Regions from separate parts of the Sporosarcina sp. SAFN-010 genome, predicted to be linked through region 2. Evidence: riboswitches for the same ligand, from Rfam matches in the RefSeq annotation. Region 2 holds a riboswitch; each other region holds the start of a gene.
The links. A riboswitch is a leader RNA that binds a small molecule or an ion and turns the genes downstream of it on or off. The one in region 2 is predicted to bind thiamine pyrophosphate.
Positions count from the first base shown of each region.

Region 1: it holds a riboswitch for thiamine pyrophosphate, as region 2 does, so the genes downstream of both, ACR65F_RS07230 (ABC transporter substrate-binding protein) here and tenA (thiaminase II) in region 2, are expected to answer to the same signal.
Region 3: it holds a riboswitch for thiamine pyrophosphate, as region 2 does, so the genes downstream of both, ACR65F_RS07795 (ECF transporter S component) here and tenA (thiaminase II) in region 2, are expected to answer to the same signal.

Region 1 covers NZ_JBPFDS010000004.1:167,718-176,159, forward strand. The annotation lists gene ACR65F_RS07215 (ABC transporter ATP-binding protein) at 1-315, opposite strand, end outside; gene ACR65F_RS07220 (ABC transporter permease) at 296-1,081, opposite strand; gene ACR65F_RS07225 (thiamine-binding protein) at 1,078-1,368, opposite strand; gene ACR65F_RS07230 (ABC transporter substrate-binding protein) at 1,382-2,377, opposite strand; TPP riboswitch at 2,457-2,562, opposite strand; gene ACR65F_RS07235 (YebC/PmpR family DNA-binding transcriptional regulator) at 2,729-3,448, shown strand; gene ACR65F_RS07240 (carboxylate--amine ligase) at 3,503-4,723, opposite strand; gene ACR65F_RS07245 (Fur-regulated basic protein FbpA) at 4,900-5,049, shown strand; gene ACR65F_RS07250 (amidase family protein) at 5,125-6,594, shown strand; gene ACR65F_RS07255 (DEAD/DEAH box helicase) at 6,653-7,816, shown strand; gene map (type I methionyl aminopeptidase) at 7,860-8,442, opposite strand, start outside.
Region 2 covers NZ_JBPFDS010000008.1:71,355-79,796, forward strand. The annotation lists gene thiW (energy coupling factor transporter S component ThiW) at 1-76, opposite strand, end outside; gene thiE (thiamine phosphate synthase) at 76-729, opposite strand; gene thiD (bifunctional hydroxymethylpyrimidine kinase/phosphomethylpyrimidine kinase) at 716-1,555, opposite strand; gene thiM (hydroxyethylthiazole kinase) at 1,552-2,358, opposite strand; gene tenA (thiaminase II) at 2,358-3,044, opposite strand; TPP riboswitch at 3,162-3,269, opposite strand; gene ACR65F_RS10580 (DUF3238 domain-containing protein) at 3,360-4,559, shown strand; gene wrbA (NAD(P)H:quinone oxidoreductase) at 4,616-5,227, shown strand; gene ACR65F_RS10590 (universal stress protein) at 5,284-5,703, opposite strand; gene ACR65F_RS10595 (SulP family inorganic anion transporter) at 5,730-7,160, opposite strand; gene ACR65F_RS10600 (sensor histidine kinase) at 7,295-8,442, opposite strand, start outside.
Region 3 covers NZ_JBPFDS010000005.1:68,116-76,557, forward strand. The annotation lists gene ACR65F_RS07785 (HAD family hydrolase) at 51-695, opposite strand; gene ACR65F_RS07790 (MOSC domain-containing protein) at 872-1,519, shown strand; TPP riboswitch at 1,592-1,701, shown strand; gene ACR65F_RS07795 (ECF transporter S component) at 1,794-2,363, shown strand; gene ACR65F_RS07800 (ABC transporter ATP-binding protein) at 2,369-3,862, shown strand; gene ACR65F_RS07805 (energy-coupling factor transporter transmembrane component T family protein) at 3,840-4,613, shown strand; gene ACR65F_RS07810 (acetyl-CoA hydrolase/transferase family protein) at 4,938-6,251, opposite strand; gene ACR65F_RS07815 (YfhO family protein) at 6,366-8,442, opposite strand, start outside.

The DNA of each region.
Region 1 (8,442 bases), on a different contig from region 2:
GTCTTGTTTGGTACCAGCAATTTCCGCACTTAGCTCAACATTTTGTAATACAGTCCTCCAAGGAAAAAGCGCTGGACTTTGTGGCATATAACTAATATGTCCACGGGAATTATTCAGAACAGAACCGTCAAGAGAAATTGTGCCAGATTCAGGTGTGTAAAGTCCACCAATGAGCTGGAAAATCGTGCTTTTCCCGCTTCCTGAAGGACCCACAATAGAGACGAACTCGCCTTCTTTCACGGACAATGTAATGTCTTGAAGAACATGGTTTAGACCATATGATTTTGATAGATTTTCAAGAGTGAGTTGACCCATCCGATTCTTTCCCTCCTTGACTTCGCCAACGTAGGACGCTTTTTTCGACAGCTAAAATAATTCCGAAATACGTTAAACTCAAAATCATGATCAGTACAATGGCAACAAAAACACGGTCCGTTTTGAACGAAGAAGAAGCGAGTGTCATATAGACACCAATTCCTTTGTTCGCACCGAGCCATTCAGAAATGACAGCCCCCATAACACTGTAGGTTGCTGCGATTTTTAGTCCTGAAAACAGTGAAGGCAATGAGTGTGGCCATTGCAATTTCCAGAAAATCTGGCGATTGCTTGCGCCAATCATCTTTAAGTAGTACAACATGTCTCGATCTGTTTGTCTGAATCCATCCAGTGCAGCAATCGTTACTGGGAAAAAACAGACGAGAACGATGACGATGACTTTCGGTAGCATCCCGAACCCGAACCAAATGACGAGAAGTGGAGCGAGTACAATCACCGGAATGTTTTGCGATAAAATCAGGAGCGGATAAAAGGCTTGCTGAAGAAATGGGATCCGAAATAACAGAATGGCTACAACAACTCCTACAGTAATTCCGACAAGATAGCCAGTTGCTGAAAGAGTGATTGTGGACATAATATGAGAGACATACAATGAATAGCCGGTGAATGCCTCTTCAGCAATTTGAGTAGGTAAAGGAAGAAGCCAAGCGGGCACATCGAAAAGCCGAGCAGCGCCTTCCCACATAACGAGTAAAAGGATGAAGACCAGAAGCGGCCGCCATCCTTTATTTACTGCCGATTTCATCTGTATTTCTCCGTTAGCTTTTCCATAGAAGCACCTTCAGGATTGCTGTAGATTTTCACTTGGGAAATGACACTTGATGCTCCTAATTCAGTCATACGAGTGTTCATTTTTTCAATAATGCTGAGCAAGTTTCCAAGTTCGCCTTCCATCGTCGTTTCAAGTGGTGCGACCCGATAAGGAACACCAGATTGTTCGATCACTTCAATCGCCGCATCTACATACGGAATGACATCTTCGCCGTTTGGGGTCTTTGGTATTATTTGAATACTAACAAGTGCATTCGCCATTTTCATTTCCTCCTTAGTTTGGTAAAAACTCGTTTGTGAATGCATCTTTTGCGTTGAATTCGCCTTCAAGCAAGTTGTTCTCATCCATCCACTCCGCGTAATTTTCCCATGTTTTCAGTTGTTGTTCGCCGAAGCGAGGTGCGTCATCCTGATATTTAGGGGAAAGCCATTGCTGACTTTTTTTGACGAGCTCTGGATCTAAATCAGGGACGGCTTTTATTAAGATATCTGCAGCTTCTTCAGGATGATCAATTGCAAACTGGTACCCTTTTACAGCAGCTGCAACAAAGGCTTCCACCTTCTCGGGATCTTTTGCAATGAGTTTTTCATTTGTAGTAATGACGGGTGTATAGTAATCCAGATTCTCTGAGTAGTCCTTCAAATATTGCATGTTCAGTTCCATTCCACGTTGTTCGGCTTCGATGCCTGTCCAGCCATAGTATACCCAGGCAAGGTCGATATCACGTTGAATCGCTGTGAAGAAATCAGAAGAACCCATGTTGATATACTTTACTTTACTGCTGTCGCCGTTATCTTTTTCCATCAGGGATTCGACGACAGCTTGCTCAACAGGAGCACCCCAACCGCCATAATTTTTCCCTTCGAAGTCTTTCGGCGATTCTATGCCTGCCTCTTTTAAGGAAGCAAATCCAGACGTATTGTGTTGGATGATTGCAGCAATCGAAACGATTGGAATACCTGCCGCACGTGCTTCTGTGAGTGCTTCCTGTGCACCGATTCCAAAATCAGCTTTTCCTGATGCTACGAGCTGATCAGCACCAGCTTCGCCCGGAAGCATGATTTCTACATCCAGTCCTTCATCTTTAAAGTATCCTTTTTCTTGAGCTACATACAAACCAGTATGATTCGTATTTGGTGTCCAATCGAGCGCGAAATGGACTTTTTGGGTAGCTTCTTTGTCGTCTCCACTTGACGAGCTTGGTTCGTTTTCTGCTCCGCAAGCTGTGAGAAGCGATGCAGCAAACAGAACTGTGAGTATTCGTTTCAATGAAATTCCCTCCTGGAGTTTCACACTGCAACAAAAAAACGCGCACTCCCGATTTTCGGAAGTACGCGTCACATAATCATTATGGAATGAATATGTTCCCTCCGCTGGCGTTACCCAGATCAGGTTCAAAGGGTCTGCATGTCGCATGCATCTCAACCGGTTCTCCGGTACCCCTACATATTGTCAGTGATGAAGTTGTATGGTGTTCACTTATTACTTTGCCATACTTTTCTGTAAGTAGCAAGTCTCATAGTTTCAGCGTTTTTTACTTTCCGCAATGAATTTAGTCATGATATACTAAGAAAAGGATTTTCTACTCTGATTCATCCAAACAGAAAGTGAGTGGTCAAAATGGGCCGTAAGTGGAATAATATTAAAGAGAAGAAAGCGTCAAAAGATGCCAACACGAGCCGGATCTATGCAAAATTCGGTCGCGAAATATATGTAGCAGCAAAGCAAGGGGAGCCGGATCCGGAATCGAACCAAGCTCTTAAAATCGTTTTAGAACGTGCAAAAACATATAGTGTACCGAAAACAATTATTGAACGTGCAATTGAAAAAGCTAAAGGTGGAGGAGAAGAGAGCTACGATGAGCTTCGCTACGAAGGATTCGGACCAAATGGATCGATGGTCATCGTCGATGCGTTAACGAATAACGTCAATCGGACGGCATCAGAAGTACGCGCAGCGTTCGGTAAAAATGGAGGCAACATGGGTGTGAGTGGTTCTGTTGCATACATGTTCGACCACACTGCTGTTTTCGGAATTGAAGGGAAGTCAGCAGATGACGTCCTTGAATTGATGATGGAACACGACGTGGATGTCAATGACATTAGCGAAGAAGACGGGCAAGTTCTAGTTTACGCAGATCCGACAGCATTCCACGAAGTTCAAGAAGCGTTTAAAGCTGAAGGAATCACTGATTTCACAGTCGCTGAATTGACTATGCTTGCACAAAACGATGTCGAGCTTGACGCGGCATCAGTTGAGCAATTCGAAAAAATGATCGATGCAATCGAAGACCTCGAAGACGTTCAACAAGTCTATCACAACGTAGATCTTGGAGAATAAAACACAATAAAAAGCGACAAGAGCGGTCTAACGCTCTTGTCGCTTTTTTAGTTGTCACCAATTATTGTTCTTATACTTTTTATAATAATTCACTTGTCTAAGGAACAAATAAAGCTTCCGCTTCAAATGCTTGTCCCCTTTGTAGAACAGCGGGTTTACAAACTGCTTCTGTTTCAAAAGACGTTTAATGTCTCTCTTAACTGCCTTGTTCGTTACAAACTTCTTTAGCACAATCTTTGGAACTACTGTGAACAGGAAAGGTTTGTTGAGCAATACTAGTGGCTTTTGCTTGTTGTAGATCAAATCATCCACAAAATAACTTGCCATGTTATGTCCTAGAGCCGTTGTATAGTAACTAGAACGACCTTGGCGGATATTCACTTCAAAAACTTTGAATTTCTTATCGCGAGGATCATATTTCAAATCGAAGTTCGCAAAGCCTCTATAGCCCACAGCCTCTAAGAAGTTTTTCAACTTGTACATCATTTCTTCGTTGTATCGTGTAATCACAGCTGTGTAGTTTCCGATTGCAGTCACAGTATGTTCTTGCAAAACAACTTGTGCAAACGTGACGAGCTGGGTTTGTCCAGCTGAATTTGAATAGATAACCGAATCCCACATATATGTATCATCACCTGGGATGAAATCTTGAATGATCAGCTCTTCGTTGTACCCACTATTCTTCACCGTTTCAATGACTTCGTTTAATTCAATCAGAGAGTTCACTTTGTACACTTTTTGCTGTCCGGCAAACTTGTTTTGGTTATAGACAACAGTATCACTCGGCTTCACGATTACAGGATAATTCATGTCTTCCTTGAAAGGTCCATCCACTTTGCAATCGTAGAAGAATGTTAATGGAGTATCAATACCATGTTCTTTGCACAACTTATAAAAGTGGGACTTAATCTGTAAATTGTCCATGAGCTCACGGTCGATATAATTGAAAGTAAAGTGCTCTTTTAACTGTTCTGCATGTTCAATGATAAGCCGGACATACAAATCATTCGTACCTACTAGTAATAGTTCGCGCCCTTCAGCTTTATATTTAGCAGCAATTTTAATTAGAATGTCAGCAAACTTATTTTCTTCAGATAGCTCTGTATTGAGCTCGATTTTATAGGGAATAGTACTGAGTTGTGTAAATGATAACGGCTCTTTCCCGATCAATACAGGATTGATATGGTAGGCTTCGTGAAAAGAAATTGCCATGTTGTATGCGTTCATATCTGTACCAACTATGATTGGTAAGAATGGAAGTTTTTTTGTGTTCATTGTATCCTCCTAAATCTCGATGGAATTGTCGTTCCTAAAATCCTAATCTCTATATTACATGGAAAACACTTTGGTATACAACAGTTAGCCTACGCGGGAGTGTACCTAATCAGGTTTAAATCTGGATAAAAAAAGGAATAGAAAAATGAGGTTCATTTCAAGGAGGAACAAGCACCATGTTGAAAATTGAAGAAACAAAAATGGATATGAAGCGTGAGGAAGTCATCCAAAGGCTAGTAGGGCGAGGTATTTTCAAGATTGAAGGAAAGCAGCTCTATGAACTACCATTACTTATATTAATGAAAGAATATTATAGGCACATATAATGGCAATTGCCGGTTGAGGAAATTCTCCTTAGCCGGCTTTGTTTTACCACTCTATTAGTGAAGAGGTGAATGGACATGAACGATAGTCAATCAATTCGTAGTAGACTCGAATGGGTGAATGAAGCCACCATAACTATGATTCAACGAGCACTGGAAGATGAATCGCTCAGCTCTGAAGAATTAGTATTATTTTATATGGATCGGATATCCAGAGAAGGACAAATAACTAATGCAATTCTCGAGTTAAATCCCCATGCCTTACAAATCGCTCAGACACTCGATTTTGAAAGAAGGATATCAGGTAAACGTTCAATGCTACATGGTATACCAATTTTACTGAAAGATAATATAGATACAGGAGATGCCATGCATACGAGCGCAGGTAGTTTAGCATTGGAAAATTACTATGCACCGCAGGATGCTTTTCTCGTTAAACAGCTTAGAAAGGCAGGAGCCATCCTACTTGGAAAAACTAACATGACAGAGTGGGCGAATTTCATGTCTGCTGATATGCCAAACGGGTGGAGTTCTAGAGGAGGTCAAGTGCTCAATCCATATGGACAGTTCGAAGTGGGAGGGTCCAGCTCAGGGTCCGCAGTAGCTGTTGGGACTAATTTAGCAGTTGCATCGATTGGTACTGAAACGACGGGATCGATTATTCACCCGGCTTCACAAAATGGAATTGTTGGTCTGAAACCTACAATTGGGGCGATCAGTCGAAGCGGCATCATACCATTATCAGTGACACAGGATACGGCGGGTCCGATGACACGTACAGTAACAGATGCTGCAATCGTCTTTGAGGTGTTACTTGGACAAGATCCAGACGATCCTATAACAATTTACTCGCAAAAGTATGATTCCACGCATGGTCTTGACTACTTAAAAAAAGAATCACTGCAAGGAATAAGTATTGGTATCGCGAGTTCAGTATTTAGAAACGAAGTATCTCCAGAACGGATGAAATTATTTGAAGATTCATTAAAAATATTAGAACAATTAGGCGCCAAAATTATCCCAGATATCGATCTTGGAACAAAAGAAAGTGATCTAGGCTACAATGTTCTCTTACATGAGTGTAAAGCAGCACTTAATCATTATTTAGGCAAAACCCCAATAACAAATCCCATTCGATCAATTGCGGATATAATTAGTTTCAACAACAATCACCCAGAACAGACTTTACGATATGGACAAGAACTGCTCAAAAAAATAAATGACCGGACTGGTTTACTAGTCGAACAACCTTATATCGAGGCTCTACTACGAAATCGTCACTTAGCAAGAAAGGTAGCACTTGGAAAAGCCTTAGAACAAAATGGTGTCGATATCTTAGCGTTCCCTCAAGATCATGGCTGCAGTTTTGAAGCGGCTGCTGGTTATCCCGCTATAACTGTGCCTGCAGGAATGACGGATTCGGGCGAGCCATTCGGTTTAACATTTACAGGACCTGCATATTCTGAACCGTCTTTACTAGGGTACGCATATGCTTTTGAACAACAGACGCAAGTACGTCGCAAGTTCAGGATGGCACAGAAGAAATAAGCAAGCTAATAACAAACTGTGGTAAACTGAGAGGAAGAGAGCGAAAGTAGGGATGGAAATGTCCTTTTTAGAAGGAATGAGTCAAGCAGTTAAAGAAAAATGGAAATTTGAAAACGCAATGCCGATACAAGAACAAATGATTCCGGAAATGTTAGCAGGGCGTGATGTAGTTGCGGAATCCCCAACAGGTTCAGGGAAAACGCTCGCTTATGTGCTGCCACTACTGGAACTTGCGGATGGTTCTAAACAGCAAACTCAGGTTCTTATCATGACCCCATCTCAAGAATTATCCATGCAAATTGTAAATGTAATTCGTGAATGGATTACGGGGACGGAAATTACGGTCACGCAACTGATTGGCGGTGCAAATATGCAACGCCAAATTGAAAAGTTGAAAAAGAAACCTACAATTGTTGTCGGAACACCAGGTCGACTCAACGAGTTGATCAAAAACAAAAAACTGAAAATGGGAGAGATTCGTCATATTATTCTCGATGAAGGCGATCAGCTGCTGTCACGTGAAAATCGTGTATCAGTGAAAAATATGATTGAGTCTGCCCATTCAACACGTCAAGTAGCCGTTGTATCAGCAACGATTACAGAGGACATTGAAGATGTCGCAATACGATTCATGAACGACCCAGTTCGTTTGAAAGTGACGGCAGAGGAAATGCCAGCAACAGGAGAAGTCGTACACTCTTATGTGAAAACAGAAGAACGAGATAAGACAGATCTTTTACGCGGGATGTCTCATATCCAGGGTCTCCGAGCATTGGCATTCATTAACAACGTGGATCAGTTGCGCATGAAAGAGATGAAACTCCACTATGAAGGCGCGCCCATTGCGGTTCTCTATTCAGATATGAACAAATTCGAACGTCAAGATACGTTAGATAAGTTTCGTAAAGGGGATATCCGAATCCTTATTGCAACTGACCTAGCAGCACGTGGATTGGACATCGAAGGACTCACACATGTGATCCATGTCAACGTTCCGCACACAGTGGAGCAATACGTACACCGATCTGGCAGAACAGGACGTGCAGGATCTGACGGTGAAGTACTGACATTATTATCCTATCCAGAAGAACGGGATTATCGAAAACTTGCAAAAGGATATAAACCAGTTCAAAAAGTATGGCATGGCGGCAAGCTGATTGAAGGGAATTCTAAAACTGTGAGCGGCCCAAAACCTTCATCACCTAAAAAGAAGAAAAAGTAAAAAAAAGTACGCCATGAGAGCTTCTCATGGCGTACTTTTTTGCTTAAAGTTCTGTCAAAATAATCGGTTTGTCTTTTGTAACGATAATCGTATGTTCGATTTGAGCAACAAGGGACTTGTCAGGTGTGATGAATGTCCAGCCGTCGCCTTCTTCAATAATGTGCTCAGCCTTTTCAGAGATGAATGGCTCAACAGCAATGACCATACCTTCTTTCATGATTGTAGGTTCCCATGCATCATAATAATTAAGGACATGCTGGGGCTCTTCATGAAGTGTCGTTCCGATTCCGTGACCTGTAAGGTTCTTAATCACTGTTAATCCATTATCTTTTGCTTCGCGTTCTACAGCTTTCCCGATTTGGTTAAGTCGTGAACCAGCCTTCACTTTTGTCATCGCACGGTCAAAAGCACTCTTTGCAGTATCGCATAACTTTTGTTTGGCTTCGTCAGCAGTACCGAGCACAAAAGAAATACCTGTATCTGCAAAGTAACCACCAAAAGAACCGGAGACATCGATATTGATGAGATCGCCGTCTTTTAGAACTCGTTTGCCTGGGATTCCGTGAGCCACTTCATGATTGACACTTATGCACGTATATCCAGGGAAATCATATTGATCAATCGGA
Region 2 (8,442 bases):
GGAAAGAAACAAATACGGAACCTGCAACCGCAATCGAAACGAGTAACCCCATGATTGCTAGTTTGCGTGTACCCATTAGATACTCACCTCGACATGCTGAACTGCCTCAACGATTGAACGAGCAGCTGCTTCTGGATTCTTTGCACGCGCAATTGCTGAAATGACGGAAACTCCAGATGCTCCGCTTTTCATCACAACGTCCAAATTAGTTGCGGTAATCCCACCAATGCCGACAATCGGAAGTTCGGGAAAGATTGCAGCCACTTCTGAAATCTTTGAAGTACCTGACACTGACCTCGCATCTGATTTGGAAACGGTTTGATACACGGGTCCCATCCCTATGTAGTCTGCTCCAGTAGCGAGAGCAATGGTTGCTTCTACAACGGAATGTACCGAAACCCCTAACAATTTCTCTGTACCGATTTTACTGCGTATTACAGATGCAGATAAGTCTTCTTGACCAACATGTACACCATCAGCGTCAATCAGAACTGCAAGCTCCACATCATCATTCACAATGAATGGGACTCCAAATGCCTTACATAACTGCTGGCAACTTTTTGCGAATGCCAGTTTTTCAATCCCTTGCAACGCATCCGGTCCTTTTTCGCGTAATTGAAAGCACGTAATCCCGCCGTGTAACGCTTGTTCAAGCACTTGTAAGGGATCCCCATTAGGAGCGTTAAACGAACCCATAATAAAATACACACGTAAGTCAACGTCTCTCAATAAGTTCCACCTCCTTAGTCTTCAACTGACCACTCTTCCGGAATGCTGCATGATTCGTAGGTCCATGCCCATGCCCAAGCTCAATTCCGTCCTCAATCGCTAGTTGTATAAAATGCTTTGCTGTTACAACCGCTTCTCCCAATGAATGACCCTTCGCTAACTCCGCAGTAATCGCCGCTGCAAACGTACAACCCGTTCCGTGTGTATGCTGCGTCACAATCCGCTTGGATCGCATTAAAAAGTGCTCTCCACTTGCTGTCATGAACAAATCTTCCGCATAAGGAACATCTTCACGATGGCCCCCTTTTAATAGAACTGCAGAAGCTCCCATGGAAAGCAGTGTATTCGCAGCGAGTTCCATATCACTTTCTGAACAAATTGTTTGACCCGTCAATACTTCTGCTTCTGGAATATTCGGTGTAATGAGCGTCGCTACAGGGAGTAAGTGATTTTTTAATGCTACAACTGCCTCGTTCTGCAACAAAGAAGCGCCGCCCTTTGCGATCATGACAGGGTCGATGACCAAAGGAATTGTTGGATATCCCCTTAATTCAATCGCGATTGTCTCAATAATTTCAGCAGAGAATAACATTCCGGTCTTAATCGCTTTTACCGGAAAATCAGTGAGCACCGCCTGTATTTGTGCTGCAACAATCCCTGCATCAACTGGCTGTACAGCGTGCACACCAAGTGTGTTTTGCGCGGTAATCGCAGTCAGTGCTGACGTACCAAAGACTCCGAGTTCCTGAAACGTTTTCAAATCCGCTTGAATGCCCGCGCCGCCGCCACTATCAGAACCCGCAATCGTTAACGCTACTGAGGTCACGAAATCACCTCCTGTTCGTACTGGAATTGATTGTCGGCAACATCTTGAGATTCTATGGAATGAAGCGTATTTAAAAAGTTCATAGCAAAATCGCCAGGGCCAAATGACTGTTCAGCTGCGATTTCTCCAGACTTTTTATAGAATGCAAGACTCTCAGCTACTGTTTGAAGGGTATCCCCATTACTAACTGCTAAAAATGCTCCAGCCACTGCACTGAGGAGACACCCTGAACCGGTTACAAGCGTCATAAGTTCATGTCCGCCAGATATCCGAATCACTCGTTCTCCATCAGTAACCAGATCCGTTTCACCCGTTACAGCGACTAAACAGTTATTCTGTCGAGCAACTTGCTTTGCTGCATCTGTAATATCAACGTCACCACTTCCGGCGTCAACACCTTTGGCATTCCATGCAACACCAGCAATCGCTGCAATTTCGCCTGCATTTCCTCGGATCAGTGTAAAATCCAACGTGTCTAACAGGTGATCAACTGTTTGCTTACGAAATCCAGTTGCACCCGCACCTACAGGGTCAAGCACGAGGGGATGTCCATGTTGTACAGCACTCTTTCCAGCAGCAATCATCGAATCGACAGTTGTCGAATCTAATGTCCCTATATTCAGAAGGGTACAAGAAGAAATTGCGGCGATATCTGCAGCTTCTTTCAAGGAATCCGCCATAATTGGAGAAGCTCCGAGAGCCAACAAGCCATTCGCCTGGAAATTAGCCACCACAATATTCGTGATGCAGTGTACTAATGGTTTGGTCTGTCTCAGGTCTGTGAGAATGGTATGCTGTCGCATCAAAGCTTTACCTCCGTTTTAGAATCGGCTGCCCACTGTTGTTGAGTCCAAGCCATTTCCCAGAATTGCAATTCATAATGGCTGCTTTTCACGAAGTGGGCTTTCAGTTCTTCACGTTTTTCTAATGAAACAGAATCCGCCAGTTCATTCATGCGGTTAATTTGTTCGCGGGTCGCTTGTTCAAACCATTCGGATCCGTATGTCGCGATCCACTTATCGTAAATGGGATGATTTGGCGTAGCGTTTTTCAATCGTTCACCAATTTCGTAATACAACCAATAGCAGGGGAGTAGTGCTGCTAGCGTATCCGCAATGTCCCCATTCATGGCTGTTCGGTACAGATGAGAAGTATAGGCATAAGCTGTTGGCGCTGCCTCAAACGAGTTGAGGTCCTCATCAGTAACGTCGAGTAATTCAAAGAATCCTTCGTGCAGCGAAATCTCAGCCCCACATGTTTCTTCCGCATGCTGTGCAAAGCGTTGAGTTGTTGCTAAATCTTTTGCTTGCACAGCAGCCAGTGCATGGACTTTTGCAAAATGCTTCAAGTAATACGAATCTTGGAGAACGTAAAATCTGAAAATGTCTTCAGGTAGTGTCCCAGCTGCCAAGTGTTGAACAAACGGATGGTTAAAACTAGCCTCCCAGCTTTCATTACAAAGCTCACGAACTTCTTCACAAAATGTCATTTAAAACCGCCCCTTTCGATGAATGAACCGAAAAAAAGCCACCCCTATCGACTCATCAGTCGAAGGAGCGGCTCGCGTAATAGGAAATTTCAAGGAATCTATAAAGAACTAGACTCGTCCATGTGCGATCCACTTCCCTCCGCTGGTATGAGCCAGATCAGGTTCCAAGGGTCCGCATATCTATACGCGTCTCAGTCTTTTACAAAGACTCCCCCAGTGGGCAATCGTTTTCAGTTTTCTCCCTCACTATATCATAGTTTTAAAAATTGGCAATAAGGGCAAAATACAACTACTACGTGAAAGGAGGCCATGTACATGCCGGATCGCTTTGAAATCACATCTGTCACCCATGAAGTTGGTCGAATTGCATTTGAGTGGGATGATGCAGGTGGAATGTACCACGTGTATAAAGACGGCGAGCACATTTATGAAGGTACATCCCCTGATTTTCAAGATACTGATCTTTTAGCGGACACGTTTTATAAATATACAATCGAACGATATGTAAATGATGAAGTGAAGGACGTGGTCGTCATGCAGACTTCCACATTTTCCATGGAGAAAAACAAAAGCAATCCTCTTCAGTCACTTGTCACGACGACAATCATCGCTAGAACTCAAATCGCATTGTCTTGGGAACGTTTGAGTGACACAGAGACGTATATCATTTATCGCAATGGAGAACAGCTAGACCAGGTGGATACTAATCGATTTATCGACAGGGACTTTAAGATGGATGAACCAATTACGTACGCGATCTATTGTGAGCGGTCCATTGTTCAATCTGAAGTGACCTTCAACAATGCGAGATCTTTCATCGCTAAAGCCTTGGGATTGTTTTTACCAAAAGACAAGGAAAAACCAGCCTACATTGAAGGGTTCACGATGTTGAAATCTATTGATAGCCCCTCTGCGTTATTGACTTCAATTTATGATTATCAAAAACCAGCAACCGTCAACCAATGGAACTTCCGATACAAAACGTTTCTTGAGGCCGACCTAGTTGAGAACCCGAATGTACTCTCCCCTAATCGGTATTTTAAAGGTGACGATCGACAATTTGACCCGGAGTCCGATGCCTTTCGAACTTTTGTAGACATTGAAATCCATACGAACAACCCGGATGATCCCCTTACGTTCACAAAAAGAATAGGTGAAAGTGTTGCCTATGGATTGGATAAAAAAATACGCGACCGCGAAACGGCATCCGATAAAAAAATTATTATGAAAAAGTTTGATTATGGAAGAGATGAAACGAGATTTAACTTAGAACACGCAGTGGGCAACCCATTGACGACAGCTCCAGATATAAACTATGAAGTCCAGGCAGTCCTAAGAAGGAATGGAACGTATGACCTCACTGGTTTCCATGACCAGTCACCGAATCATGAAATCTATTTAAGAAAAGGGGAAACCAATCGATGGATTCCTGTTCATCAAAGCAGAAGTGAAGGACTTGCTTATATGAGTGGAGTTACGGCTTATCAGTATTGGCGTTTTTCCAATATCAATTAACTCAGTTACCTATTGTGACAGCATCATTCTATTCAAGATAAAAGGGAGAGATAAATATGACAAAAACAGCAATCGTTTACTACAGTTCAACGGGCACGAATCATCAGCTAGCTGAATGGGCGGCAGCAGCCGCTGAAGAAGCAGGATCTGAAGTGAAGATGTTGAAAGTGAAAGAAACGGCACCAGCAGCTGCAATCGAATCGAATGCAGCGTGGAAAAAACATCATGACGCAACGCAAGATATTCCAGAAGTGACACCGGAAGACTTGGAATGGGCGGATGCAATCATTTTTAGCATTCCAACACGCTTTGGTAATATTCCTGGACAAGTGCAAAGCTTCATCGACACTGTTGGAGGTCTATGGGCACAAGGCAAACTCGCCAACAAGGCAGTAAGCGCGATGTCATCCGCACAAAACGAACACGGTGGGCAAGAGGCAACGATTTTATCACTCTATACGACGATGTACCATTGGGGAGCAATTGTTGTAGCACCCGGGTATACAGATCCTGTGTTATTTGCAGCGGGAGGTAACCCATACGGAACAAGTGTCGCTGTTGGCCCGGACGGTGAAATGAAGACAGACCGTAAAGCCATTCAAGCAGCTGTAGATTACCAAGCGAAGAGAACAGTGTCCGTAGCAAAAGCACTTCAGCATATGGAGTGATCTAGATAGTTCTGTAAAATAACAAAACCGTCACCCGCGATTGGGTGACGGTTTTGTTATTTTACGAGTAATACTGGACAACTAAGACGCTTCATCACTTTGTGACTGACACTGCCAAGAATCATTTCCTGGAAAGAATTGAGCCCGCGACTACCAATGATGACGAGGTCAAACAACTCTGTATGCGCATAGTCGATTAGCACAGGCGCTGGATCTCCATGGAGGATTTGGACTTCGTAAGGCACATCGTATTCCCGCAAGACCAGTTCGATTGGTTTGAGTTGCTTTTTACGTGTCAGTTCTAGCGAATCCTTACTCTTTGCGTGCAATACGGATTCTTTTGCTTTGTCAAAATCCGCGACGAACACAATGGTAATCGTAGAGTCATCCGAACAGTTAGCAAGCCGTGCAGCTTCTCTAGCTGCACGAATGGAGTTATCAGATCCATCTGCAGCGAGCATGATTTTCTGATACATCGTTGCCACCTCATTTATCAATAGAGTCAGGTCATAAGCTCATTGAGCAGACGCCTGCTGGATTCCCCTAATCCGATAATCGTTACATTCACACCACGACTACGATAGGATTCAGTTACTTTTGTGACGGCAACAACTGCGGAATCATCCCATACTTGGGAATCTGTGAAATCCAGGATGATCCGACTAGCCGCTTCATCTCCACTAAATGCTTCATGGAACTTCTCAACGGATGCAAAGAATAATTGACCTTTCACAGCGTAGCGGATGGAGTCATCCTCAACAATGCGCTCTACATGTATCTTAGAGATTTTAGCAACGAAGAGAACGGCACTCAACACGACTCCTGCAATAACACCCTTAGACAAATCATTCGTTGCAACAACAATAATAACGGTTGTCAGCATAACGAGCGCATCCGATTTAGGCGCTTTTCGAATATAGGAGAACGAACTCCAGTCAAATGTCCCGATTGAAACCATAATCATAATCCCCACAAGAACAGGCATCGGGATTTGAACCACCAAGTCACCCAGAACGATAATCAGAAACATGAGGAACGCACCTGCTACAAATGTGGACAGTCGTGTTCTACCTCCGGATTTAACGTTAATAACGGACTGACCGATCATTGCGCAACCAGCCATACCTCCAAAAAAGCCATTAATGACATTGGCAATTCCTTGTCCGCGGGATTCCCTATTCTTTTCACTGTCTGTTGCGGTCATGTCGTCTACGATCGTTGCAGTGAGCAATGTTTCAAGCAGGCCGACAATCGCCAATGCAACGGAATAAGGTAATATGATCATCAAGGTTTCAAACGTAAATGGTACGTCTGGGATTAGAAAGTTCGGTAACGATTTTGTAATCGCACCGAGGTCTCCAACAGTTCGTAAGTCGGCCCCTGAGTAAATCGCGACGATACTAAGTGCGACAATAGCGATAAGGGGGGCAGGAATCGCTGTGAAAAATCTTGGTAAAATATAAACGATGAGCAACGTCACTGCTACGAAAACATATGTCATCGTTGAGATTCCTAGAAAGTGAGGAACTTGCGCCATGAAAATGAGAATTGCCAAGGCATTCACAAATCCAATCATGACTGCATTTGGTATGTACTTCATCAGCTTTGCAACTTTAAAAATCCCGAAAATCACTTGGATAACCCCGGTAAGAATTGTCGCAGCAAGTAAGTAATCAAGCCCATACTCACGAATGAGTGGGGTCATGAGCAAAGCCATTGAGCCGGTTGCTGCGGAAATCATTCCTGGGCGTCCGCCTGTAAATGAAATCACGACAGCGATGATGAAGGAAGCATATAGACCAACCATCGGGTCAACGCCTGCGATGATTGAAAAAGCGATGGCTTCAGGAATTAGCGCAAGGGCTACGACAATGCCCGCGAGGACGTCGGCTCGAACATTCGAGAACCAATGCTGTTTTAAGTATGATGCCATTATTGTGGACTCCCTTATAAAAAGTTGCAGATTCGTTACGGTGTACTGCATCTCTATAGTCTATCACGGGGAGTCACGACAATAAATGGCTGTTGCAGAATATGTTTAAACAACCTAAATAACTCATTGCAGAACTATATAGGTTCTTTGGGAAGGCGAATTGTAAATAACGATCCGTGTCCTTTCCTGCTTGTGACGTCAATAGTTCCTCCGTGTAGCGTTACGAGTTGGCGCACAATGGAAAGACCAAGGCCGAATTCTCCGTATGGATTGGATGTCCGTGAGTCAATCGCTTTATAAAAACGGCTCCAAATCTTTTCGACTTCATCCGAATCCATTCCGATGCCGGTATCCTGAATTTCTAAAATGACGTGATGACTATCTGTTTTCGCTAATATCGAAATTTCTCCTTTCTCCGTGAACTGGATACTATTCTTTGTAATGTTCAACAAGATTTGAGTGAGACGATCGTAATCGGCGAAGACGGTCAATGTTTCAGGTGCTTGCACTTCGATTGTTGTCCCACGTTGTTCAGCTGCCGGTTCCAACTGCTCACGAATCACTTCGAATAATTCCAAAACCAGAATTGGTTGCCTGATCAATGTAATTTGGTTCGATCTGATTTTTTCATAGTCAAGATTTTCGTTAACGAGGCGTAACAACCGTTTTGTTTCTCCACTTGCAAGTTGCAGCGCTTTGTCTTTTTCATTTTCAGAAATCAGATCACTCCGCAACCCTTCAATCGTTCCACGGATTGTCGTTAGCGGCGTTCGGAGTTCGTGGGAGACATCTGCCATGAACTGGCGTCTACGATTTTCTAGATTCTCAATTTCTTCATGGGAAGTATACAGGTCACTCACCATCGTATTGAAATCGGTAGCCAGTGCGTCGATTTCATCCCGTCCGCTTTCAGGAATCCGGATGGTATAGTCACCTGTAGAGACCGCCGCAGTAGCTAGACGAAGTCGCTTAATACGTCGTCCGTGATAGATGGACAGCAATCCGCTTAGAATGACAGCAACCGCTAATGCAGCGAGGGCGGCGTAGAACAAATAACGATTCATCTGTGAAATGATGGCTCGAGGCCCTTCAATAGGGGAGGTGAGTAAAACACCCCCGACAAACTGAGGTCCTTGGAAGTAAGGGAGCAACACAAAAGTGACGGCCTGATCAAAACGACGTTGCTCTTGGCGTACCGTAACAGTTTTTCCACTTTGAAGCTGCGCCCACTCTGATTCATTAAGTTCAATTAGTGGAGTTTTAAGCCCGGTCGAGTAGATAA
Region 3 (8,442 bases), on a different contig from region 2:
TATAAAAGCGTTCCATCCATTTTTGGATAGAACGCTCTCGAATTACCTATTTACTGCTCTAGTAAACGATAGTCAAAATCAGAAAACGACTCAATCAGTTGTCCCTTTTCGTGGAACGATAACGAACGCGTCACATCATTCGGGATGATTAAGCAATGCACGCCTGCGCTTATTGCTGCAATCGATCCGTTATAGGAATCTTCCACAGCAATTGCCTCATCTGGTGTAACACCAAGTCGTTCCAATGCCACTTCGTAAATAGCTGGATTTGGTTTCACTTCATCCACGTCATCTGCTGAAACGATAATCGGGAAATACTCCAGCAAGCCATATTTCGTGAGAAACCCTTCGATCCAATTTCGATTTGAACTACTCGCAACAGCCAGCAAGATCCCTCGTTCTTTTAGTTGTTTTACAGTCTCTAAAAACCCTTCCCGTAAAGCCAATTGTTCCCGAATCGTTTCAAACCGGGTATTGACCTGATCATGGAAAACAGTACGATCCATTGGCACATCGAGCGACTGGTCAATAAAGTCGAATAAGGCTCCATCCGTTGAACCTACCACTTTCACGAATTCCTCTAACGTCAAGTTGAATCCATGCTGCTCCTTCAAGATTTCCTGATAAATATCAAACCATGCTGATTCTGTATCAATAATCGTCCCATCAAAATCGAATATTACCGCCTTCTTCACACCTGTTCCCCATTTCCAAAATACGTTCTAGTTCTCCTGTACCCATTATAGGGGCAAAGACGCATTTGGTCGACCAATTCTCTGGAATTCACCTTGTTATCAGAATACTGTCGTTAACTCTTGTCTTATTTGCTATACTTATTGCATAATCTAATGAATAGAAAAGAGGAGAATACATGCAATTAGTGGCACTATCTACGAGTTTACCTAAGCAAATTAGTACGTCAAAAGGAAAAGAACTCGTGACCGGCATTTGTAAGGAAACAATTCAAGAAGCATTTTTGTCTGTTGATGGTTTCAAAGGCGACGACGTGGCTGATAAAAAACACCACGGTGGACTCGATCGTGCAGTTTGTATGTATCCTCATGAACACTATTCAAAGTGGAATGATGAGTTTGAATGTGTACTTCCACCCGCAGCATTCGGAGAAAATATCACAGCATCCGGCATGACCGAATCTGAAATTTGTATAGGTGATATCTTTACACTTGGAGACGCTGTCATACAAGTGACCCAAGGCAGAATTCCATGCAACACAATTGACCAGCGCCTTGGATATCCTATGATGAAAAACATGATCCAAACCGGATTTACAGGCTACTTATGTCGCGTTCTAAAAGAAGGAATGGTTCGGTCGGATGACCAGATAACGTTACACAAAAAAGATTCACATGGAGTCACAGTACTTGAAGCCAATACAACGTACTTCCATAATCCTAAAGATATCGAAGGAATCCGTCGTGTGTTAGCGATAGAAGCACTCGCTGACGATTGGCGTGATAAGTTCGGCAAACGTTTAGAAATAGCGCTTGCGAACACCTAATATCAAAAAACTATAAGTAGATTGTGAGGTTGCCAGAAAATTTGTACTGTTGTATACTCGAATCACTTACATAACTGACCGTACGGGTGCTTGAGTGAATCAGGCTGAGATAGCAGATGAATCCGCTGCTGACCGCATCTGATCTGGATAATGCCAGCGTAGAGAGCCGTGATCTGAGGATCATTTGGGTACCCGGGAACCCACTCCTCGACCGTCTGCGCTTTCAGACGGTCTTTTTTTGTGAGAACACAAGCAAAAAAGGAGTTGGAGTTCATTGAAAAAGTTAACATTCACCGATTTACTCATTACCATCATGGTCGGTGTCGTGTTCGGTATCCTGATGAAGTTTTGGGATGATCTCTATACTGTCGTCAAACCGATGATGCCAGTAGCGAGACAACTACTCTATGGAATGTGGTTCATGAATGGGGTGTTTGCATTTCTGCTCATCCGTAAGCCTGGTGTCGCATTGATCGCCAGTATTGCTGGCGCAGGACTCTCTGCATTTATCGGCCATGGCTTGGAAGTTCTGATCTATGGATTTGCTCAAGGATTAGCTGCAGAATTGCTGTTTGCCGCATTCCGATATAGGAAGTTCTCTATGATCATCGCAGGTCTTGGAGGGATCTTGTCGTGTGCTGCGAGTTTCGGACTGGACATGTTTTACGGATATGCAGACTTGGAAACTTGGGCGCTCGTTGTAAAGTACGGATTGCGTGCAATTAGTGCATTCATCTTTACTGGAGTATTTGCGGTTCTTATCGTTCGTGCACTCGAAGCAACAGGCGTTACTCAGTCAATACGACCGGTGGCGAAAGAAGAATATTCGCTGCTGGACAGGTGATTTGAATGGAAACCTTAATCTCACACCAACGAGAGGCTGCGCTCAGTATGACCAACTTGCGATTGAAGTTTCCTGGGGAGGATTCCTTGTTGTTTAAGGACCTCTCCTTCTCAGTCAATAAGGGTGAGAAAGTATTGCTGCTCGGTCCGAGCGGCTGCGGGAAGTCCACGTTGCTGCAAGTTGCGAGTGGTATTGTCCCGAATTCCTTTGAGTTACCTATGAAAGCGGAAAAACTTGAGCTTCCGGATTCATGGGGATTTGTCTTCCAAGATCCCGACACACAATTTTGCATGCCTTATGTAGACGAAGAACTCGCGTTTGTATTGGAAAACTTGAACGTACCTCGCCAGGATATGACTGCGCTAATTGTCGAAGCTTTGGAATGTGTAGGTCTTCATCTGCCAGACATTCACACGCCGATTCTTGAACTATCGCAAGGCATGAAACAGCGGCTAGCATTGGCATCCGTTTTGCTGATGGAGCCAGAAGTGCTGTTTTTAGATGAACCTTCCGCTCTTCTCGACCCTGAAGGTACGGACCAAATATGGACGTCCATTCAAGCCGCAACAGCTGAGCAAACTGTCGTAATTGTGGAACATAAAATCGAACAGATTGCTGAGTGGATTGACCGTGTCGTTCTATTTACGGATGATGGAGCAATATTAGCAGATGGTCCACCCGATTCGATTTTTAAAGATTATAAGGAAGAACTCATTCGATATGGCATTTGGTATCCAGGAGTATGGGTTGACTATTTGGATTCAAAAGCATTTAAGACGTTGAGTGAGAATCGTTCATCTATAAGTTCGGTTGAAGTTCTTCATGCGGAGGAATTCAACGGGTATCGCGGCAAGAAATCCGTTATTCACGTGCCAAATGCATCTATTAGCCAAGGTTCCTGGGTGACGATTTTAGGAGAGAACGGTTCTGGGAAGAGCTCGCTACTGCTATCGCTTATGCAGTTGTTGAAAACATCTGGTTCTTTGCATGTCAATGGCAAGCAGGTTGTGCAAAAGAAACGACGTAGAACCCTTCCCGCAGGGCTATCTCTTGTCTTTCAGAATCCTGAGCTCCAATTTGTGACGAATACGATCGTGGAAGAATTGACGATTTCATTACAAGGGATGTCGTCAATGGGAGCAGTAAGTCATGTAGAAGAGATGATTGAGCTGTTCAACTTACCCGTTTCAGGTAACCGCCACCCGTACCAGCTATCGGTTGGTCAAAAGCGACGGTTAAGCGTCGCGACAGCGCTCACCTCTTCTATAGATATTTTATTGTTGGATGAACCTACATTCGGTCAGGATGCACGCAATACCTTCGCAATTCTGGAAAAGTTGGAGTCGTTGCGCAGGAATGGGATGACGATTGTGATGGTGACTCATGATTTGAATATTGCATCGAATTTTGCAACGGATTGTTGGAAAGTTGCTGATGGTAAGCTTGTGTCGTGCACTCGGCAAGGGGGTGTTGCTGATGCCCGCTTGGTTTACACCTGATCGCGAAACATGGTTATTTCGAGTGAATCCTGCGTTGAAATTCATGATATTTGTTTTGCTATTGCTCATTACACTTTTCACGAGGAATTTACCTTTTGTCAGTTGGCTAGCTGTTCTATTCGGAATCCTACTCTACGGTTTCAGTGGATACCCGATTCGAAAGTTAGTATTGCTATCGATTCCTCTCGTCATCTCCTTCGCTTCTTCAGCATTTACGATGATGCTGTTCGGAAAAGGAGATGCCGTGTTATGGCAATGGGGCATCCTTAAAATTTCAGAAGAGAGCATTCAGCACGGATTGTTGCTTGGCACGAAGTCGTTAACGTTTGGGCTGGTAGGCTTTACGTTCTTACTCACTGTTCAGCCCGTGTTGTTCTTTTACGCGATGATGCAGCAATATCGTTTGCCTTCAAAATACGCTTATAGTTTCATCGCATCGATTCGCTTGCTACCTCTAGTTGTAGAAGAGATACATGTGAGGACGAATGCGTTGAAAGTTCGTGGCATTACCTTTTCCCGTGGAATGAAAGGTTTAGGCGAACGGGTTCAAGCGTACACCGTTCCGTTGTTCGCTCAAAGTATTCGCCGAGCGCAACGGATCGCGATTGCAATGGAAGCGAAACAATACCAGATGGGGGCCGCCCGAACTTACTACTATCCAACTTCGTACAGTCGGATTGATGTAGTGTTTATAGGGGTGGTTGTTGTGAGTGTTGCTGGCGTTATGCTACTTGCGTTTGGGATGAACTAAGTAGAAAACAGGAGCCTCCTTGTAATGGGAGCTCCTGTTTTTATTATGGTGTTTCAATAGAATTGCTTCGCGAATGCGAAGCAACCCTTATTCAGCTTTTAAAGTGCTTGATTGGTCGCGTGATGGTTAGGCGTTGGCGTCTGTCTTCATACCGCGGGCGATTGATTGGGACTCCACTTTGTGTTTATGAGCACTTTTTGAAGTTTATGAGCACTTTCTAGGATTTATGATCACTTTTTAAGTTTTATGAGCACATTCCATGATTTATGAGCACTTTTCATGTTTTATGAGCATTTATCAAAATTTATGAGCACTTACCCAAGTTTATGAGCGCTCCACCATCTCCGTAGCTAAATGTCCCCCTTGAGTAGGCAATATTCCAGCCGCCATCGCTTCGCTTCGTAGCTCATCCCGGAATTTCGGATGTGCAATCGCAATCAAAGCTTCTGCACGTTCGCGAAGCGACTTACCATGTAGCTTGGCAATTCCGTATTCTGTTACGATACAATCGACTTCGTTTTTAGACGTCGTTACGACAGAACCTGGAGTAAGATTTAATTTGATGCGTGACATGGTATCGTTCTTCAATGTCGAGTACATGCAGATAAACCCTTTTCCATTTTTCGAAAGTTGGACAGCCCTTGCGAAGTCTGCTTGTCCGCCTGTTGACGAATAGTAGTTTCCGGCAATCGTTTCAGAAGCACATTGGCCATACAAGTCCACTTCTGTTGTCGCATTGATAGAAACAATATTATCCTCTTTTGCAATCTCATATGGATCATTGACCATACTCACCGGCAAAAACTCGACGCTAGGATTATTGTGAAGGAACTCATATAGTCGCTGAGTCCCATAGGCAAAGGTCGTCACAATTTTACCTTGATGGGTGCATTTGTTCATACCTGTCACCGCACCTGAGGCAACGAGGTCCACAATACCATCAGTCAACATTTCAGTATGGATTCCCAAATCACGGTGGTCCCGTAGCATACTCATAACGGCATTCGGAACCGCACCAATTCCCACCTGCAACGTATCTCCATTTTGAATTTGAGACGTGATATAACTTGCAATCTTTTTGTCTTTTTCATTACTTACTGGACACTTCTCTTCTGCAAGGAAAGCATCATGTTCGACATAGCCTTCAATTTGGCTCATGTGTACTTGGTTTTTCCCGAAGGTGCGTGGCATGTACCTGTTCACTTCGAGGATAAATGGAACTTTCCCGATGAACTCTGAGACATAATCGGCTTGGGTTCCAAGTGAGAAGTACCCGTGCTCATCAGGTAAAGATGCAACCGCCATGACGACTGGACGTCTCAGTGTTTCACGTAACAACCTCGGGACTTCGTTGAATACATTTGGAACGAGATCGACAACTCCACTGCGGAATGCGTTGCGTGTCGCTCCGCTCAAAAAATATGACGTATGCGACAAATGTCCTTTCATTTCTCCTCGAATATAAGCACGTTCGCGGAGTGCCAACATTTGGTGAACGATTACGTGATCCAATTGTTCATAATTTGCTTCTAATAGATCCAGTAACAAGTGAGGTTCCCCATTTGCAATTGGAATAATGAGATCAGTGCCAGGTTGCATTAGTGCCATCAATTCTAGCTCGCTCAAATGTTTCGTCATGATTAGGTTAACAGCTCCAGTTCATATGATACTTCGATTATATCGCAGACTGAGCGCTCGCTCAATAGAGAGCTCAACGAGTTAATCACTTATTACGAAAACAAACCTTCCGCATCAATCTGCGAAAGGTTTGTTTCTCTTTTTCCTAATCATCCAGACGAACAATCCTGTTATCACAAGGAAACTGACAATCAGAGATGCACCGAAGTAAGGCGGCCGATAAAACATTTCTATTGTATTTTTGCCTGCTTCAATCGGGATACCCGAAAACGCATAATTCGCTTTCAACACAGACACCTTTTCTCCATTCACTTTCGCAGTCCATCCTTTTTCAAATGGAATTGGCATTACAGCCAAGCTGTCTCCGTTCGAATTATCGAGCTGAACGGTTGCATGGCCGCCTTTCCACTCAACTATGGGTTCAGAAGTCTGTTCGACCTTCCGCTCAGCCTCCTCAAGTGTCGAATAATCCTCAGCGTAAAGCGCTAAATCACTTAATGTATACGTCCCTTCAGGCACTCGAATTCGAATAGTTTCTTCAGACGGAACCCGGATCGTGATGTCATTGACACGAGTGCGGTATATCGAATCCGTCCGTTTACGAGTCGTTTTATAATCATTCACTTTCAAGTGAAAGCCTTTGTCTGCAGTTGAGCGCTCCAAGTAAAACGAAATATACGTGTCCTCTTTCAACAGACGTACGTCAGAGACTTTCAAATCGATACCGCCATTCTTTCCTGTAACAACAAGCTTGTCATTTTTGTACTCAGCTTGTACTGGTTGCACGGTAACTTTATCCATTAAATTTTCTACAGTTGGCGAAGTTTCCGGTTGTTCATCCCATTCTTCTAAAATCGCCCCATTTAACATCGCGTGCTCGCGTGCAAGCACAGGACTATCTTCCAACTCTTCTTCTGTATAAACCCTATGCGTTGTCCGAACAAATGGAAGACGGTGTTCGTTTTCAAACGCTTTGAATTTGCCATTATGCTCAACTTCTTCAAAGCCGAACGGAACCGGATTCCCTTTGTCTGAACGAACTGCATACACCCCGTTTAGTATGCTATATAGATTCGCCCGCCCGCCAAACCCAGCATAGCGACTGACACTTTCCCGTCCCATATCGATCGACAAATCGTTTAAGTAAAAATGTAACAAGTGCTGATTTAAAATACTCGAGTAAATGCTCGTCCCTAAAAAGTCTTGGACAATCGGTGTGTTGTTGCGTGTGCCGATCATCCAATCGATACGAGCTAGTGGATCCTCTTCACGTACCGTCAACTGCTGAACAAGTTCACGTGATGCTTCCCCGTTATAGGAATCGCTTGTGAAAAAGGACTGTGGAATGCCTTGCCCCTCGACTTGCTCCACCTTGGAATTATTACCTGTCAACTTCTCCTCTTGAAACAAATTCACGGTAATTAGACTAGACGCAACAATCCCAATCCACAATGCGATGTCCCAATGCTTAAATTGACGTACAGTAGCTAAAATCGCAATCGCACATGTGATTAACGCCATTACCTCTAAACTGTCCGAATACAAACTCGGCTTTCCTTCTAACTCTAATTTCGAAAATAACATGTAGAGTCCAATCGTTCCGAGTGCCGCAATTACTGCATACTTTAGCTGGATTTCCTTCCAATTTTGAAGCGTGATAGCTACCAGTCCTCCAGCAACAAGCATGAGCATGTGTTCCCAGCGAAATTGTGGCGCTGATAATCCATTAAACACACTTCCCACTGCAGGAGAAGCATGCAACACTGCTAACAGTACGGTCATGATTGCAAACAACCGAAATCCTCTCTTTTTATAGAGAGGGAACAGAAATAAACAAATAATCGCAAATGCAGGTAAGACAACCAACTTCCCGTCGGACAATATATTTTCTGTCATGTCGAAAAGAGGAATCTCCCCTTCAAACGGGGGTCTGAAGTTATTCAAATATCCGTAAACTGCTGGAACGAAGAATGGCGTACTTATCGCAGCTCCGAGCACTCCACCCACCAGAAAATATACAATCTGGCGCTTTCGCTTCAGTTCGTTCTCTACCAAAGGGATGAACCAACGAAAAACTATGTATATGAATGTTAGTAGGAAGTTAATATACGCAAAATAGAAGTTATCCACCATACTAAGCGCGACCGCTACAATGAACCAACCTGGTTTTCCATAGCGCATAATCCGCTCT